DNA from 3 places in the Streptomyces anthophorae genome. Region 1 is predicted to be linked to each of the others. Evidence: riboswitches for the same ligand, from Rfam matches in the RefSeq annotation. Region 1 holds a riboswitch; each other region holds the start of a gene.
What was found. A riboswitch is a leader RNA that binds a small molecule or an ion and turns the genes downstream of it on or off. The one in region 1 is predicted to bind cyclic di-AMP.

Region 2: another riboswitch for cyclic di-AMP. It lies ahead of ACNYS0_RS11790 (M23 family metallopeptidase); the one in region 1 lies ahead of ACNYS0_RS08040 (M23 family metallopeptidase).
Region 3: another riboswitch for cyclic di-AMP. It lies ahead of ACNYS0_RS24415 (transglycosylase family protein); the one in region 1 lies ahead of ACNYS0_RS08040 (M23 family metallopeptidase).

Annotation. Positions count from the first base shown of each region.
Region 1 is NZ_JBLWQQ010000001.1:1,771,616-1,774,879, forward strand. Features, by position in the region: gene ACNYS0_RS08030 (TetR/AcrR family transcriptional regulator) at 1-282, shown strand, start outside; gene ACNYS0_RS08035 (SGNH/GDSL hydrolase family protein) at 324-1,106, opposite strand; gene ACNYS0_RS08040 (M23 family metallopeptidase) at 1,325-2,101, opposite strand; cyclic di-AMP (ydaO/yuaA leader) riboswitch at 2,105-2,292, opposite strand; gene ACNYS0_RS08045 (tyrosine-protein phosphatase) at 2,661-3,264, shown strand, end outside.
Region 2 is NZ_JBLWQQ010000001.1:2,643,862-2,647,125, reverse strand. Features, by position in the region: gene ACNYS0_RS11795 (M16 family metallopeptidase) at 1-1,366, shown strand, start outside; cyclic di-AMP (ydaO/yuaA leader) riboswitch at 1,608-1,770, shown strand; gene ACNYS0_RS11790 (M23 family metallopeptidase) at 1,784-2,584, shown strand; gene ACNYS0_RS11785 (GntR family transcriptional regulator) at 2,805-3,264, shown strand, end outside.
Region 3 is NZ_JBLWQQ010000001.1:5,343,310-5,346,573, forward strand. Features, by position in the region: gene ACNYS0_RS24405 (cytochrome P450 family protein) at 1-420, shown strand, start outside; gene ACNYS0_RS24410 (transglycosylase family protein) at 564-1,568, shown strand; cyclic di-AMP (ydaO/yuaA leader) riboswitch at 1,749-1,906, shown strand; gene ACNYS0_RS24415 (transglycosylase family protein) at 1,911-2,621, shown strand; gene eno (phosphopyruvate hydratase) at 2,945-3,264, shown strand, end outside.

The sequences.
Region 1 (3,264 bases):
CCCGCACTGCGGGAGGTCACGCGGGACCTCGACCGGCAGTGGAAGGCGGCGCTCGCGGAGGTGGTGGCCGAGGGCGTGGCGGCGGGCGAGTTCGCCTGCGCGGACCCGATGGGGGCGGCGCTGCGGATCACGGCCCTGCTCGACGGGCTCGCCGTGCAGGTGACCGCGTACGAGGGCAGGTCGGCCGCGGTGTCGCGGGCCCGCATGCAGGAGTGGGTGGACGAGGCGCTCGCCCGCGAACTGGGGCTCGAGCGCGCGGAGTTGACGGGGGCGGGGCGCTGACGGAAACCCGTCAGCGCCGCCGTACCGCCGAGGTCAGTGCGTCAGGACGCCGCCTCCAGGTGCGCCTTCACCGCGTGCGGGTCCACGAAGCCCTTGGCCTGCACCCGGTCGCCGGAGGACTCGCCGCGCAGCCGGCGCCCGATCCACGGCACCAGGAACTCCCGCGCCCAGTGGATGTCGTCGCGCCGCACCTCGAACGTGCCGCGCGGCGGCAGCAGCGGCCACGCCTGCTCGGGGTCGGCCGGCACCTCGACGCCGAGCGCCTGGGCGGCGCGCAGCGCCACCCGGGTGTGCCCCTCGGGCGACAGGTGGAGGCGGTCGTCGTCCCAGGCCCTGCGGTCCTGGACGGACTTCAGCGACCACAGGTCGAGCACCGGGCAGCCGTACCGGTCGGCGATGGCCCGCACATGCATGTTGTACGTGGCGATCTTGCCGCGCAGGTGCTTGAGCACGGCCACGTCACGGGTGTCGAACCCGGTGGCCACCATGACGGTGCCCGCCGCGTCGGCGAGCCTGGCGACGGCCTTCTCGAAGCGTTCGGCCACGTCGTCCGGGTCGGTGCCGGGGCGGATGATGTCGTTGCCACCGGCGACCAGGGTCACCAGGTCGGGGGCGAGCTCGATCGCCTTGGGGACCTGGTCCGCGACGATCTGGTCGATGAGCTTGCCGCGCACCGCCAGGTTCGCGTACTTGAAGGTGTCCTCGGGGACACGGTCGTCCAGGAGGACGGCGAGCCGGTCGGCCCAGCCGGCGAACTTTCCGTCGGGGCCGGGGTCGCCGACCCCTTCGGTGAAACTGTCGCCCACGGCCGCGTAGGACCGGATCGTGCCGTTGAGTGAGTCCGTGAGTGCTCTCGATTCGTTTGCCACGACCACACATCTTTCACCCTCGGATGTGACCTACGCGACCGTAGCCAGGGGTTGACGCGTGGTGAGATAGCCCACTCGCCACCTGGGGAATAAGTGCGCGAACGCACTTCGGCGCCCGGGGAAGATCCCCGGGCGCCGAAGAGAGCGGGTCGTCGCGTCCGCTACGAACGGTCTCAGGCGTCCACGCCGTGCTCGCTCAGGTAGGCGATCGGGTCGATGTCCGAGCCGTAGTCCGCGGTGGTGCGGATCTCGAAGTGCAGGTGCGGTCCGGTGACGTTGCCCGTCGCGCCGGACTTGGCGATCTCCTGGCCGGCCGTCACGGTGTCGCCCTGGGCGACACCGATCGAGGACAGGTGGCCGTACTGGGAGAAGTGGCCGTCGGCGTGCTCGATGACGACCTCGTTGCCGTAGGCGCCGCCCGAGCCGGTCGACACGACGGTGCCGTCGGCGATCGACTTCACGGAGGTGCCGGTCGGGATCGAGTAGTCGGCGCCGGTGTGGCTGCCGCTGGACCACATGGAGCCGGAGTTGCCGTAGCCGTGCCCCTTGGCGCCGTCGACCGGCGCCACGTAGTCGCCGGAGGCGGTGGTCTTGGCGCTCGTCTGCGTGGCGGTGGCCTCGCCCGCGGAGCCGCCCTGGGCCGCGCCGCCGAGGTTCAGCTCGACGCCGATCTTGAGGTGGTCGGCGTTGGGGCCGACGGCGTCCTTGTTGTCCTCGTACAGCTTCTTCCAGCCGCCGTCGACGTCCTGCGCCTTGGCGATCTTCGAGAGCGTGTCACCGGCCTTGACGGTGTACGTCGTGGCGTCGGCGGCAGGGCCGGACGTCGCGGCCTGCGCGCCGGTGGCGCCCATCAGCGGCAGCGCCACGGCGACTCCACCGGCGGAGGCGACGGCGGCGACACGGGCGATGCGGCGGGAGGTCGAAAGGCGGTGCTTTCCCTTTGCGGGCATGCTGAATTTCCTCTCCGTCGCCTACGAGGTGAGCTGTCGGGTTCGGGCTGGAGATGCCCGGCCGCACCCGGAGTACGGGCACGGCTTCACCCCAAGCCGCTTCGGGAAATCCCCCTACGCGGCGTCTTGCGTGTGGGTCCCCCGCTCCTGCCGTGACGGGTAGTCGAAAGGAATCCGGGCGGCGGCAGGACTAGGCGTTCCGACCGGATTGATTGGTGACCGTAGGCGAACCGCAATGGTGGCGACAACTGCCGAATTCTCCTGCGGCGGCAATTCCTTGGGTTTCACAGGCCGCCCTGCGTAACCCTGCGTCGACATTCCCCGCTTTACCAACGCCATACCTTCGGGGATTACTGGGGAGGCAATCGGGGCCGCCCGCCACACAGCGTCACGAACATGAGGCCGGTCACGCACACGCCTACAAGCCCCTTCGATTCATGCACAGTTGGCACAGAACGGAGTGAATCGGACAGATGGTTGCCTGTGGAACCGATGTCGTATCGTCAGGAGCGCGCCCGCCGGCGACCCAACGCCGGTGCACCGATTGGGAGGAGCCCCTGTGACGCAGCACGCACCGTCCACCGAGCCCGAGCTGACCGGAGTGCGCAACTTCCGAGACGTGGGCGGCCTGCCCACCGTGGACGGCCGGCGCGTGCGCCAGGGCGTGCTGTTCCGCAGCGGTCACCTGGCCCACGCCACGGCCGAGGACTCGGCCTTCCTCTCCTCCCTCGGCCTGCACACGGTCTTCGACTTCCGCAACGCCGCGGACCAGCGGCTGGAGGGCGCGGACGTCGAGCTGCCCGGCGTGCGCAATCTGAACCTGCCGCTCAACGACCCGGCCGACGGCGCCGAATTCTGGGCCATGGTCCGCGACGGCGACATCGAGCAGCTGCGCCAGATCCTCTCCGAGGGCCGCGCGGCGAACCGCCTCGTCGAGTCCTACCGGACCATGATCAAGGAGCGCACCGCCGAGCACAGCCGCGTGCTGCACTCCCTCGCCGAGGACAGCCTCCCCGCGCTGATGCACTGCGCGGCCGGCAAGGACCGCGCGGGCCTGTCGATCGCGGTGACGCTGCTCGCGGTGGGCGTGGAGCGCGAGGCCATCGAGGCGGACTACCTCAAGTCGAACGAGAAGCACCGCCGCTACAACGTGCGCCGCACCG
Region 2 (3,264 bases), 870 kb from region 1:
GGACTTCCACCCCCGGCCGCAGGCGGGCGAGCCCAAGCCGTGGGCGTTCCCGGCCCCGGAGCGCGGCGCGCTGCCCAACGGCCTGACGGTGCTGCGCTGCCACCGGCCCGGCCAGCAGGTCATCGCCGTCGAGGTGCACCTGGACGCGCCGCTGGACGCCGAACCGAAGGGGCTCGACGGCGTCTCGACCATCATGGCGCGGGCCTTCAACGAGGGCACCGACAAGCACTCCGCCGAGGAGTTCGCCGCCGAGCTGGAGCGCTGCGGCGCCACGATGGACGCGCACGCCGACCACCCCGGTGTCCGTGCCTCCCTCGAAGTGCCGGCCTCGCGCCTCTCCAAGGGCCTCGCCCTCCTGGCCGACGCCCTGCGCGCCCCCGCCTTCGACGACAGCGAGATCGAGCGCCTCGTCCGCAACCGCCTGGACGAGATCCCGCACGAGAGCGCCAACCCGGCCCGGCGCGCCGCCAAGGAGCTCTCCAAGCAGCTCTTCCCGGCCGACGCGCGCGTGTCGCGCCCGCGCCAGGGCACCGAGGAGACCGTCTCGGCCATCGACGCGGCGGCCGTGCGCGCCTTCTACGACCGCCACGTGCGCCCCGCCACCGCCACGGCCGTCGTCGTGGGCGACCTGACGGGCATCGACCTCGACGCGCTCCTCGCCGACACGCTCGGTGCCTGGACGGGCGACACCGCCGAGCCGCGCCCCGTGCCGCCGGTCGTCGCCGACGACACCGGCCGTGTGGTCATCGTGGACCGCCCGGGAGCCGTGCAGACGCAGTTGCTGATCGGCCGGATCGGACCGGACAAGCACGACCGTGTGTGGCCTGCTCAGGTCCTCGGCACGTACTGCCTGGGCGGCACCCTCACCTCGCGCCTGGACCGCGTCCTGCGCGAGGAGAAGGGCTACACCTACGGGGTGCGTTCCTTCGCCCAGGTGCTGCGCTCCGCGCCCGACGGCAGCGGTGCGGCGATGCTCGCCATCAGCGGCTCGGTGGACACGCCGAACACCGGTCCCGCGCTCGACGACCTGTGGAAGGTGCTGCGCACGCTGGCGGCCGGAGGACTGACGGACGCCGAACGGGACACCGCCGTACAGAACTTGGTGGGCGTGGCCCCGCTGAAGTTCGAGACCGCGGCGGCCGTCGCGAGCACCCTCGCCGACCAGGTCGAGCAGCATCTGCCGGACGACTTCCAGGCGCAGGTGTACCGCCAGCTGGCCGCCACGGGCACCGTGGAGGCCACCGCCGCGGTCGTGAGCGCGTTCCCCGCGGACCGTCTGGTGACGATCCTGGTGGGCGACGCCGCGCAGATCGAGGAGCCGGTCAAGGCGCTCGGCATCGGCGAAGTCACGGTGGTCGCGGGCTGAGTCCGCTTCCCGAGGAACACTCACGAAGCCCCGGCGCCGGTATCGGCGGCCGGGGCTTCGTGGCGTCCGTCACGATCATCTTCAATCACTACACGATCACAAATGTCCGAATTGATGTAGAGGTTGCCTCTCTGCCCTGTGGCGTGCACTACAAAAGCGGGGTTCTGTTTGTCGATCCAAAGACGCCCCGCTTAGCGTTCCCTCCGGCTGTCCGCCAGACGTACGTCGCGCCCGCGACACCGGACAGTCATCGCCGAGTCCCCGTGGTGCGAGCCAGGGGAGCCGGGGACCCACCGAAGTCCCTGGGGTGAATCGGGCGCTCTTCCCGCGAGGGGAGGGGGCCTGTAGGAGACCTTCCTGCTCCGAACCCGTCAGCTAACCCGGTAGGCGAGAAGGAAGGAAAGGACCAGCCACTTCATGGGGTTCACCCGTGCCACCGGGAAGCACCGCCGTCCCAGCCGCCTGACGCGTACCACCGCTCAGGTCGCGGGCGTCGCCGCCATCACCACGACGGGCGTGGTGGGCGGTCTCGCCGCCCCCGCCCTCGCCGCCGACACCGCGACAGCCCCGCACGACGGCCTCACGCAGGCCGTCGCCATCGGCGACTCCCTGGCCGAGCAGATCGACGCGCAGGCCACCGCGCAGCAGAAGGCCGCCGCCAAGGCGAAGGCCGAGGCCGAGGCCAAGAAGAAGGCCGAGGAGGCCAAGCGCAAGGCCGAGGCGGAGGCCAAGAAGCGTGCCGCGGAGAAGGCCGAGAAGGAGCGCGAGGCCAAGGAGCGCGCCGCCCGTGAGGCCGAGCGCAAGCGCCTGAACAGCTTCGTGTCGCCGATCGCCGGCTCGTACGTCTCCACCGCCTACCAGGCCGGCAGTGGCCTGTGGTCCTCCGGCAGCCACACCGGCATCGACTTCCACGCCTCCAGCGGCACTTCGGTGCACGCGGTCGGCATGGGAACCGTCGTCGAGGCCGGCTGGGGCGGGGCGTACGGCAACAACGTCGTGATCAAGATGAAGGACGGCACGTACACCCAGTACGGTCACATGTCCTCCATCGGCGTCTCCGTCGGCCAGGACGTCACCCCCGGCCAGCAGATCGGCCTCTCCGGGGCCACCGGCAACACCACGGGCCCGCACCTCCACTTCGAGGCCCGCACCGGCCCCGACTACGGCTCGGACATCGACCCCGTCGCGTACCTGCGCCAGCACGGTGTGAACGTCTGATCCGTCGCCACACTCCACGAAAGCCCCGGCTCGCCGAGCCGGGGCTTTCGCGTGCGCGGGTCCGCACTGTCCAAAAAATATCCCCGGATTCACTTCCCGCGTCGGAAATTCAACTCCGGTGGAATAGAGTCTTCGGGTAAACGTTCCGGCCGCGCGTCATTCGTGCTTGACCGGGCGTCAATCGACCGCGTAACGCGGGCGTTGAGGCGGAGGTCGAGTCATGCGCATTCCCGCGCAGTCGGTATGCACAGCGATCCGCGACGACATCGTCGCCGGCGTCTACGAGCGCGGCGGCAGGCTCACCGAGGAACTGCTCGCGCGTCGCTACGGGGTCTCGCGCGTGCCCGTCAGGGAGGCGCTGCGCACCCTGGAGGCGGAGGGGTTCGTCGTCACGCGCAGGCACGCGGGCGCGTGCGTGGCCGAACCCACCGAGCGGGAGGCGGCCGACCTCCTGGAGATCCGCATGCTGCTCGAACCCATGGGGGCCGCCCGCGCCGCGCAGCGCCGCACCGAGGCCCACCTCAAGGTCCTGCGTGGCCTGGTCAGGCTGGGCCAGGAGCGCTCCAGGCAGGGGCAGAGCGAGGATCTGCGCTCCCTCGGCAACTGGTTCCACGAGACGCTCGTGCAGGCCTCCGGCAGCCCAGGGCTGATCACCCTGCTCACCCAGCTCCGCCACAAGA
Region 3 (3,264 bases), 3.6 Mb from region 1:
GAACTGCTGCGCTTCGACGGGCCGGTGGAGATGGCCACCTGGCGGTTCGCCCGGGAGCCGCTCACCATCGGCGGCCAGGAGATCGGCGCCGGAGACCCGGTCCTCGTCGTGCTCGCCGCCGCCGACCGCGACCCGGCGCGCTTCAGCGAGCCCGACACCCTCGACCTCTCCCGCCGCGACAACCAGCACCTCGGCTACGGGCACGGCATCCACTACTGCCTCGGCGCTCCGCTCGCCCGCCTGGAGGGACAGGCCGCCCTCGGCACGCTCCTGACCCGCCTTCCGGACCTGCGACTTGCGGTGGAACCGACCGATTTGCGGTGGCGCGGCGGGCTCATCATGCGCGGACTGCGCACGCTCCCGGTGGAGTTCACCCCGCGTCAGAATCCGGTCGGAACTGACGGCCCGTCAACAATGTGACTTTCACGTGATCTACGCTGCATCGACTTGTGACAGGCGTTCGAGTGCCGCTACGTTCACGGATCATCGCGACACATGCACAACTCGCACCACTTGCACCACCCGTCGCGCGTAGCAGCATCAGTCTCGCGAAAGGCAAACGCATGCTCTCCGGGAACGGTCGTCACCGTCGCCCCCGTCAGGCACCTGCTCTCGTCGTCGCCGCCGGAGTCACCGGCAGCGCCATCGCGATCCCGCTGTTCGCCGCGAGCGGCGCGAGTGCCGCGACCACGCAGGCGTGGGACAAGCTCGCCGAGTGCGAGAGCGGCGGCCAGTGGAGCCTGGACGCCGGTAACGGCTACTACGGCGGCCTCCAGTTCACGCAGGAGAGATGGGAGGAGTTCGGGGGGCTCGACTACGCCCCGCGCGCCGACCAGGCCAGCCGCTCGCAGCAGATAGCCGTCGCCGAGAAGGTTCTCGACGACAAGGGGCCGAGTGCCTGGCCGATGTGCTCGCTCACCTCGGACCTCACCAAGGAGGACGGATCGGCGGACGTCGACCCGGGCGTGTCCGCGTCGCCGTCGGCGCAGCCCTCCGGGTCGTCCGACACCGACGCCGACAGCGCGTCGGACGAGGACGCGGGCAAGGCGGGCTCCACGGATTCGACCGATCCGACCGCATCGGCCGATGCGGCCGATGGGGCTGATGCGGCCGATTCGGGAGACAAGGGTCACGACGAGGCCGACGACTCCCACGTGTCGGGGGATACCTCCGGTAGCAAGGCCGAGGACTCCCCGACCCCCTCAAGTGACAAGTCCCACGCGCCTTCTGACGACGCCCCCGCCGAGACGGCCTCGCCGTCCGCCCCGCCCTCCGGTGAGGCCTCGGGCGACGCCACGTCCGGCCGCCACCGCGGCGACCGCGCCGACGACGACGGTTCCGGCTCCCGTGGGGGAGAGGGACGGCACGCCTCGCGCGACGACAAGCGCGACGGAGGCACGTACGAGGTGCACGCCGGCGACAACCTCTGGGACATCGCGAAGGCCCAGGACGTGCACGGCGGCTGGGACGCGCTCTACGAGCGGAACAAGGAGACGGTCGGTACCGACCCAGACCTCATCCTTCCTGGTCAGAGCCTGGATCTTGGGGACGGATCGGACAAAAGGTAGCTGGGGTTCCGGCCGGTTGAGGGGGCTTTGTCCGGTGTCGATCGAGTGAGACATGGGTCTCAAAGCCCCTGATCGACTTTGAAATCGGGCGGATCGACCGCTTACGTTCGTGACCGCTCGCTTCAGCGGGCCCCGACGGATGTCACGCCGAATCCTGCCAACGTCCGTACGGGAACAGTCGTCGCGTAAGCGCCGTAGGCAGGAGCGGGGGACCCAGGTAAGCGCCCTTCCGGGAGACCGGACGGGCTTGGGGTTAAGCAGCGCACAAGGATGCGTCTGCCGGGCACTCACTGGCCCGAACCCGACAGCTCACCTCGCAGGCGTCGGTGAGGAGAGATCTCCATGCTGTTTTCCGGCAAGAACAAGCACCGCCGCCCGTCCAAGGCCGTCCGCGTCGCCACGCTCGGCGGCGTCGCCGCTGCCGCCGTCGCCGTGCCGCTGATGGGTGCGACCTCCGCCTCCGCCGCCACCACCTCCGAGTGGGACCAGGTCGCGCAGTGCGAGTCCGGTGGCAACTGGTCCACCAACACCGGCAACGGTTTCTACGGCGGTCTCCAGTTCTCGTCCTCCACCTGGTCCGCCTACGGCGGCGACCAGTACGCCTCCACCGCCGACCAGGCGTCCAAGGCGCAGCAGATAGCCGTCGGCGAGAAGGTTCTCGCCTCCCAGGGCAGCGGTGCCTGGCCGAACTGCGGCTCGGGCCTGTCCTCCACCCCGAACGAGGGTGGCGGCGACGACTCGTCCGCGCAGCAGGCTCCGAAGCAGGAGACCCAGCAGCGCGCCGACCGTTCCGAGCAGCGTCAGCAGCCGCAGCAGGAGGCCCCGAAGCAGGAGGCTCCCAAGCAGGCCGCCCCGAAGCAGGACACCGTCACCACCCCGACCGGCAAGAAGGTCGAGAAGGGCGACGGCGAGTACAAGGTCGAGTCCGGCGACACCCTCAGCAAGATCGCCGAGGCGCACGGCACGTCCTGGCAGCAGCTGTTCGAGAAGAACAAGGACATCGTCAAGGACGCCGACCTGATCTACCCGGGTCAGCAGCTGCACCTCAGCTAAGACGTCCGGTCCGCACAGGACCACCGGTCCGCACAGGGCCCCAGGCCCTCCCAGGCCATCAGGCACGGGCTCGGCATCGGCGGACGCCGAGCCCCGCCGCACCCCGTCCCCACGGGCCGCTCACTTCGGCGACCTCCGTCCCGCTCAGCCGGGCCGGGGGTCGCTGTTTTTGTTCCGTTAAGGAACATTTCGCTGTGGGCGTTGTCCACGAGACGGGCGTTCGGATGGCCGATGCCCGCGAGCCGGTTACGCTCAGGGGTGCGGGACCACGTATCCATGCAGCCGCCCGCATAGCCTGCGTCACATCCCAGAAGGAGATGCTCGTGCCGTCCATCGACGTCGTCGTAGCCCGGGAAATCCTGGACTCCCGAGGCAACCCCACGGTCGAGGTCGAGGTCGGCCTCGACGACGGGAGCACCGGCCGCGCGGCCGTCCCGTCGGGTGCCTCCACCGGTGCCTTCGAGGCCATCGAACTCCGCGACGGTGACCCGAACCGTTACCAGGGCAAGGGCGTCGAGAAGGCCGTCCTCGCCGTCATCGAGCAGATCGGCCCGGAGCTCGTCGGGTACGACGCCACCGAGCAGCGCCTGATCGACCAGGCGATGTTCGACCTGGACGCCACCGACAACAAGGGCTCGCTCGG